Regions from separate parts of the Glutamicibacter sp. M10 genome, predicted to be linked through region 3. Evidence: riboswitches for the same ligand, from Rfam matches in the RefSeq annotation. Region 3 holds a riboswitch; each other region holds the start of a gene.
What was found. A riboswitch is a leader RNA that binds a small molecule or an ion and turns the genes downstream of it on or off. The one in region 3 is predicted to bind thiamine pyrophosphate.

Region 1 (2,257 bases), 1.1 Mb from region 3:
GATAAAACCGTCAAGACCCAACGGGGTTGGGTGATCCTTTTGGTAGGAGTGGCACGCACTGCACCAACACCCAGATAGTCGATGACCTCCGCGTCGAGACTCGCCTGGGCCAGTTGTTCATCGGTGGAAGCGCTCAAACCGATGATGCCTTCGCCGATAATCTCACGGGCAAGTCGCACCGGAATGTCTTTTTGCCCGATATGGATACCGTTGACCGCAGCTCCGGCCGCGCGAGCAGCTAAGAACACGTCAATCCGGTCATTGATCAATAGTTTGGCTTTGCCTTTGGTTAGTTGGGCTGCAGCGCAGGACAGTTCAAAGAATTCGCGGGCAGTCTCATCTTTGGCCCGCAGCTGAATCCATTCGATGCCGCCGGCTACTGCTCCTTGGATAACTTCCAAGGTGGTGCGTGGAGTGCAGCTGGCGGTGTTGGCTACTAGGTAGGCGCCGATATTATCCATGGTTCAGTTCCTCGTACTTCAAAGTCTGTAATTCTTCAGGTTCCGTGGCGGCCAGCGCATCAAGGAACGCCACCGCAAAGCTTCCCGGTCCGGTGCTTGCGGCCAGTGCCTTTTCGGCGGCCAGACCGTAAAAACCGTGGGCGGCGATGGATGCTTCAAAGGGGTCCTCGTGCACCGCGAGCATTCCAGCGTTAAAGGCACCTAGCGCGCATCCGCCACCGGTGATTCTGGTCAGCCCGATACCGTTGGTGTGTACCAGTACGGTACGGGTAGCGTCGATGATCGCATCGGCTTCGCCGGAGATAGCAACAACGCAGCCGTGTTCTTGCGCCAGTTCGCGTCCTGCATCGAGGGCAGCCTGCACGGTATCTGCCGCATCAACACCACGGCCACTGGAATCCTTGCCCGCCAAGGCGAGGATTTCCGAAGCGTTTCCACGGATCAAGGTGGGATGTTCTTGAACTATGCGTCGGGCGAAGTCGGTGCGTACCGACAGGGCGCCGACAGCCACAGGATCCAATACCCACGGGGTGCCTGCTGCGCTCGCCGAGAGCACCGCTTCCTCCATGGCCACCATTTGCTCGGTGCTTGGCGTGCCTAGATTCACCAGCACTGCAGAAGCCAAGGCAGCAAACCCGCCAGCTTCGCCAGGCAGATTAGTCATGGCTGGTGAAGCGCCGGAAGCCAGTAGGACATTGGCGGTGAAATTGGTGACGACGGTATTCGTCAGGCAAAAAACTAAAGGGGAGTGTTGCCGGTATTTTTGGGCAACGGTAGGCAGAGTCATGCGACATCCCTCCGCTAGCGTGAACTAGATCAGGTTCGACGGGTTTCATCTCAGTCGGCTTCTCCGACACCCCGTGTCACTGATCTAGAGCGTACGCAGTGGCAATGCCTAGAACAAATTCTTAACGTTCACGTCTCGCCACTAACGCTTTAAGTGTCGCCGCATCGACATGTTGCGCTGCTGCTAGCTTCCAAAGGTGGTCTACGGCCGCCACCAGATCTTCATGCTCTTCGATGGGGGTAGCGCGTTCATTAACTATCGTGCCGGCCCTGCGTCTTGAAGAAATGAGCCCTTCGGCTTCCAGCTCTTTGTAGGCACGAGCGACTGTTCCGGCAGCTACCCCAAGATCTGTGGCCAACGCCCTGACCGTGGGTAGCTTGCTACCTGCCACTAATTCGCCGAGGTTAATCAGCGACGCGATCTGCGAACGGATCTGCTCATAAGGAGCGGTAGCCGCCTCAAGATCTACCGTGATCTGGGTGCTCATGCGCGCACGCTCGTGGTCAGGCGCGCCTTCGGGCGATTGACCACGAGTAAGGCTGGGATGCAGAAGAGCCCAATGCCTATGGCTAGCACCGCTGGCTCATCGGAAGAGACCAAGCCCGGCAAGAGGAAATACGCACTGCAGAGCACTCGTAAGGCTCGGAACTCCAAGATTTGCCGATACCAGATTTCCTGTTCGTCCGTGAGGTCCCAGGGGACTGCGCAATGGCGGATCCACCAGAAGTAACCGGCCGCGGCTACCAACGTTCCCACGATTATTGCCGAGGTGACCCATGGCGAGAGTAGCTGTTGTGCCCCTGGGCTCAGTGTTTGTGGGGCGTAAAGCAAGATGCTCCCGCTGAGGATGAACAGCGCTGCAATCGTGTACACCCAAACCGGAAGATTTTGGCTCTTCGGTTCAGAAAGTGCCCCCAGCTTTGCTCGTGAATGTGCATAGAGCGCGAAGCCGGCAGAGATTACTAGGTACAGGACTACCGCCGCCGCTGACCATGGCAGCGCAAAGGAA
Region 2 (2,257 bases), 150 kb from region 3:
TCCGCACCGAAGGCGACATCATCAGCTACCCGGCTCTGCACCACTTGGGTCTCCGGGTCTTGCTGCATCAGCCCAACCGGGCGTTGGCGAGCAAAGGCATCTGCCCCGTCAATGAGTAGCTCGCCACGCATTTGCTGCGACTCGTCGACTTCCAACAACCCCGCCAGAGCATGTAGCAAGGTCGACTTTCCCGCACCGGAAGGACCAACAAGAAGTACTTTCTGGCCAGCCTGAATATTAAGGTCTAAACCGGAAACGGCGGGAGTTGTTCTTTCGGCATGCTGCCAGCTAAAACCACGCGCAGAAATCTCGGCGCCCCGCCGAGTTTGAGCGTCAGCGCCACGGTTAGCCAGCGAACTCATTTGGCGTCCAGTTTCCCGGACTCGAGGTGAGCACGGCGGCTAGCCAGTGCGCTCAGTGCACCGGTCTTAGCCAATCCACGGGTGGCCAGCCAAGACAGCAGACCAGCGATGATCAGTCCAGAGACGCCGGTGATCAGCACGTGCAAGATCTTTAGTGCTGAGGTGTATTCCACGTAGTACGCCAGGATGTAGGCTTCGGAAATACCGGCGAAGATGCCGGTGAAAAAACCTGCAATGAGCGCAACGCTCAGGTTCCACTTGCGGTAGCGGAAGATGGCAAAGACCAATTCAGCACCAAGGCCCTGGACCAGCCCGGAAACGATGACGCTCAGACCGTAGTGAGATCCCAGCAATGCCTCGATAATGGCTGCCAGTAATTCGCAGAACACTGCTGCACCTGGTTTGCGGATGATCAGGGCACCGAGTACCGCTGGGAAGAGCCATACGCCAGTCAGCAGTGCAGCGGCAGGTGGGAAGGCAACAAAAGCTAGCGAGAACAGCGGCATGCCTGCGCTCCAAGCCCAGAAGATCACTCCTGAGGCTACGGCGATTACTGAGGCTACGACGATGTCGACAACGCGCCAGCTGGTTCGCTGTTTTGCGGCTACTTGGTTCATGGGTGGTCCTCCTATATTTAGGAGGGGAGATGTACGGACTGATGGCATAGTGCTACACCCGTCCGCATCCGAGATGCTCGACTTCCTTCGCCGGTACTAGCCGGAGCAGGTTCGAGGGTCTGCGATCTATCGCACTCTCAGCGTCTTGGCGACTTCTTTTTGAAGTCTGACGCTCCCCTGTCGGAAAAATTACTGCTCCCCCACCTTACCGCAGGTATGCTGGGCAGAGGAAAGATAAGTTACGACGTTGAAGCGAGGGCAATATGAACACAGTACAGAAACTTGCCACCACCGGAATTTCGATTGGCGCCGGTTTGCTCGGCAGCAAGCTAGTTGATCAGCTGTGGAAGGGCGTCACCGGAAATAAGGCTCCCCGCAAGGGTAGCGAAGAAGCTGCTGAGGCTTCATTCCGTCAGGCGCTCGGATTCGCGATCTTCTCATCGATTGTCGCAGCGACCATCCAGGTCTTGGCAGACCGTGGCACCAACAAGGTTGTCGCACGGTTCAGCAAGTAGCTAATGCTCAAGGAACGGCCCACCAATGGTGGGCCGTTCCTTTTTGTTTTGTTCAGTTTTACACTGCTCAGTTTTTCACTGCTCAGTTTTACTTTGAGTCCTTCGACTCTTCGCTGGAGACTTCAACAGACGCGGTGGCCGGTGCGTCAGATACCGTGTCCACTACTTGCCTCAGTTCATCGGCGTAGAGAGATTGTTTGGCAGCGTGCTTGGTTCGGTAACCAGCGCGCCCAATCATATGTGCGGATACGGGAGCGGTCAGTAGCTGCATCCCCCAAGCCAGGAACAATACTGGAACCACACTCCAGCTACGCAAGTGAATTGCTAGCGCGGTGAAGATCAGCAGAAAGCCAAGTACTTGCGGTTTGGTGGCGGCGTGCATCCGAGTGAGCATGTCGGGGAATGAAAGCAGACCGATACCGGCAATCAGCGACATGAGGCAGCCGGTGATCAGCAGGACGGCGACAAGAATATCGAGGAACAATTCCATTAGGCGTTCCTCTGATCCGAGACGTACCGCGACACCGTAACCGAGCCAATGAAGCCCAAGGTGCACGCAACAACGACAAACAACAGGTAGTCGGTGTGGCGGTTGAAGACCATTTCCAAGCACAACGCCACGGAAATGATCAGCAGCATCACGTCCAAGGCTAAGACTCGGTCAAGAATCGAGGGGCCCTTGGCAACGCGGATCAAGCACGCAACGGTGGCTAGACCCAGCATGATGCCGCAAATCCACATCACGATTGTCATCATTTTTTGC
Region 3 (2,257 bases):
ATATCCGTGACGTGACGTCGGGGGTACTTTCGAGGTACACCTAGGTCCCACCTACGGCACTAGGATTCGATTTTGAGCATGAAAAAGCCCCGAAATTCAATGAATTTCGGGGCCAAATCTGTAGCGGCGCCGGGACTCGATCCCGGGACCTCACGATTATGAGTCGTGCGCTCTAACCAGCTGAGCTACGCCGCCACAAGTGAGAAGCAATCCAGTAGAAGCCAAGACTACTTCTCACTCAGAGCCCCCTGCCGGAATCGATCCGGCGACCTCGTTCTTACCAAGAACGCGCTCTACCACTGAGCTAAGGGGGCAACGAGTAAATACTCTACACGGCTTTGGGCACAAAGAAAAATCGTCATTCGCCTCCAATGAATTTCGGACCGCGTCGCGTTACCCCAAGTCAACGCATGTTTCTAGAAGACGTAGTGCTGACATGGAACGAAGGTTGGCACAAAAGCGCATAGGTGACGATGCTCACTGGAGCATTAGTAGTGGTCAATTTGGTAATTTCCAGCCTTCGGAAAGCGCTGCACGAGTTCCTTTTCTAACGACCAAGCGGTGCCACTTTCCTGCCGCTTGAGTCAGTGAAAATCACTTTTCCAACAACAAAACATCCGTACATCTTGATGCTTCGCAGTCAAAAGAGGTAAATATCAACATGTGCGAGGTCTGCCATTTTTCGCGGCGCAGACTACCCGCGTTTAGAACACCATCGAGCAACCGATCCCCTGCCGCGTTTTTCCTACTTGAGTAGGGGTCTTGTGACGTCAGCTACAAACTCGTTACGGATTTTGAAATCGCCAAAAACCTGTGTAGAGTATTTACTCGTTGCCCCCTTAGCTCAGTGGTAGAGCGCGTTCTTGGTAAGAACGAGGTCGCCGGATCGATTCCGGCAGGGGCTCGAAATAAGAGAGACAATCTGAATTCAGATTGTCTCTCTTTTCGTCTATCTGGACTTATTTTCTTGGGCCCCGCTGCCACTTCGCTTCTCCCCCATCTTCCACTTCCAACGCTCAGACCTAGCGTCAAATTTTGGCGCCCATTCTTGTGCGCCGATTTTTTCATGCTAGTGTCGTCTCCGACCACACGGGAGCCCCATGGCAAGGGCTGAGATCGGGCTATCGCCGTCCGCGACCGTTGAACCTGTCCGGGTAATGCCGGCGAAGGAAGTGAGTTTCTCAATGGAACAATTTGAACAACATCCTGCCCACTCTCTCGCGTTCCGCGAATCGGAAGGGATCTCAGTTCCCGTCACGCAAATTCAACTTGCGGACTCCCCCAATGGCCAGCCAAATGAACCGCTACGGGTGTATCGCACCAGTGGTCCAGGTAGCGAACCAACTCAGGGACTGAATCCTTTTCGGGAACCGTGGATCATGGAACGAGCAGACGTTGCGGTCTATGAAGGCCGCGAACGCAATCTGCACGATGACGGGCGCTCAGCGGTCCGCCGAGGAACTGCCAGCGATGAATGGGCCGGACGCACGGCGCCACAACTACGTGCAGTTCAGGGGGCCACAGTAACCCAAATGCACTACGCACGAGCTGGGGTGATCACCCCTGAAATGCGATATGTAGCGGTTCGCGAAGAGTGCGATGTAGAACTGGTGCGCAGCGAGCTGGCGGCCGGGCGAGCAATCATTCCGTCCAATATCAATCACCCGGAATCTGAACCGATGATTATCGGCAAAGCCTTCTTGGTGAAAATCAATGCAAATATCGGCAACTCTGCGGTGACCAGCTCGATTGCTGAAGAAGTATCCAAGCTGCAGTGGGCCGCCAAATGGGGTGCAGACACCGTCATGGATCTATCCACCGGTGATGACATCCACACCACTCGTGAGTGGATCATCCGCAATTCACCGGTGCCCATCGGAACGGTGCCCATCTACCAAGCCTTGGAAAAGGTCAATGGCGAAGCCAACGCACTGACCTGGGAGATCTTCCGCGATACCGTCATTGAACAGTGTGAGCAGGGCGTGGACTATATGACCATTCACGCTGGCGTGCTCTTGCGTTATGTTCCTTTGACTGCCAACCGGGTTACCGGCATTGTCTCGCGCGGTGGGTCCATCATGGCCGGCTGGTGCTTGGCACATCACGAAGAGAATTTCTTGTACACGCACTTTGATGAGCTCTGCGAAATCTTCGCACAGTACGACGTTGCTTTCTCACTGGGTGACGGGCTTCGTCCCGGCTCCATTGCTGATGCCAATGACGCCGCGCAGTTCGCTGAGCTAGATACCCTAGCTGA

Region 1: it holds a riboswitch for thiamine pyrophosphate, as region 3 does, so the genes downstream of both, thiM (hydroxyethylthiazole kinase) here and thiC (phosphomethylpyrimidine synthase ThiC) in region 3, are expected to answer to the same signal.
Region 2: it holds a riboswitch for thiamine pyrophosphate, as region 3 does, so the genes downstream of both, N6V40_RS06915 (ECF transporter S component) here and thiC (phosphomethylpyrimidine synthase ThiC) in region 3, are expected to answer to the same signal.

What each region holds. Positions count from the first base shown of each region.
Region 1 covers NZ_CP104918.1:483,407-485,663, reverse strand. The annotation lists gene N6V40_RS02400 (thiamine phosphate synthase) at 1-461, opposite strand, end outside; gene N6V40_RS02405 (thiamine phosphate synthase) at 1-21, opposite strand, end outside; gene thiM (hydroxyethylthiazole kinase) at 454-1,248, opposite strand; TPP riboswitch at 1,238-1,332, opposite strand; gene N6V40_RS02390 (GntR family transcriptional regulator) at 1,370-1,735, opposite strand; gene N6V40_RS02385 (hypothetical protein) at 1,732-2,257, opposite strand, start outside.
Region 2 covers NZ_CP104918.1:1,410,276-1,412,532, reverse strand. The annotation lists gene N6V40_RS06920 (ATP-binding cassette domain-containing protein) at 1-362, opposite strand, end outside; gene N6V40_RS06915 (ECF transporter S component) at 359-979, opposite strand; TPP riboswitch at 1,045-1,168, opposite strand; gene N6V40_RS06910 (DUF4235 domain-containing protein) at 1,243-1,494, shown strand; gene mnhG (monovalent cation/H(+) antiporter subunit G) at 1,583-1,984, opposite strand; gene N6V40_RS06900 (MrpF/PhaF family protein) at 1,984-2,250, opposite strand; gene N6V40_RS06895 (Na+/H+ antiporter subunit E) at 2,247-2,257, opposite strand, start outside.
Region 3 covers NZ_CP104918.1:1,562,031-1,564,287, reverse strand. The annotation lists tRNA gene N6V40_RS07665 (tRNA-Met) at 122-195, opposite strand; tRNA gene N6V40_RS07660 (tRNA-Thr) at 243-314, opposite strand; tRNA gene N6V40_RS07655 (tRNA-Thr) at 834-904, shown strand; TPP riboswitch at 1,080-1,189, shown strand; gene thiC (phosphomethylpyrimidine synthase ThiC) at 1,185-2,257, shown strand, end outside.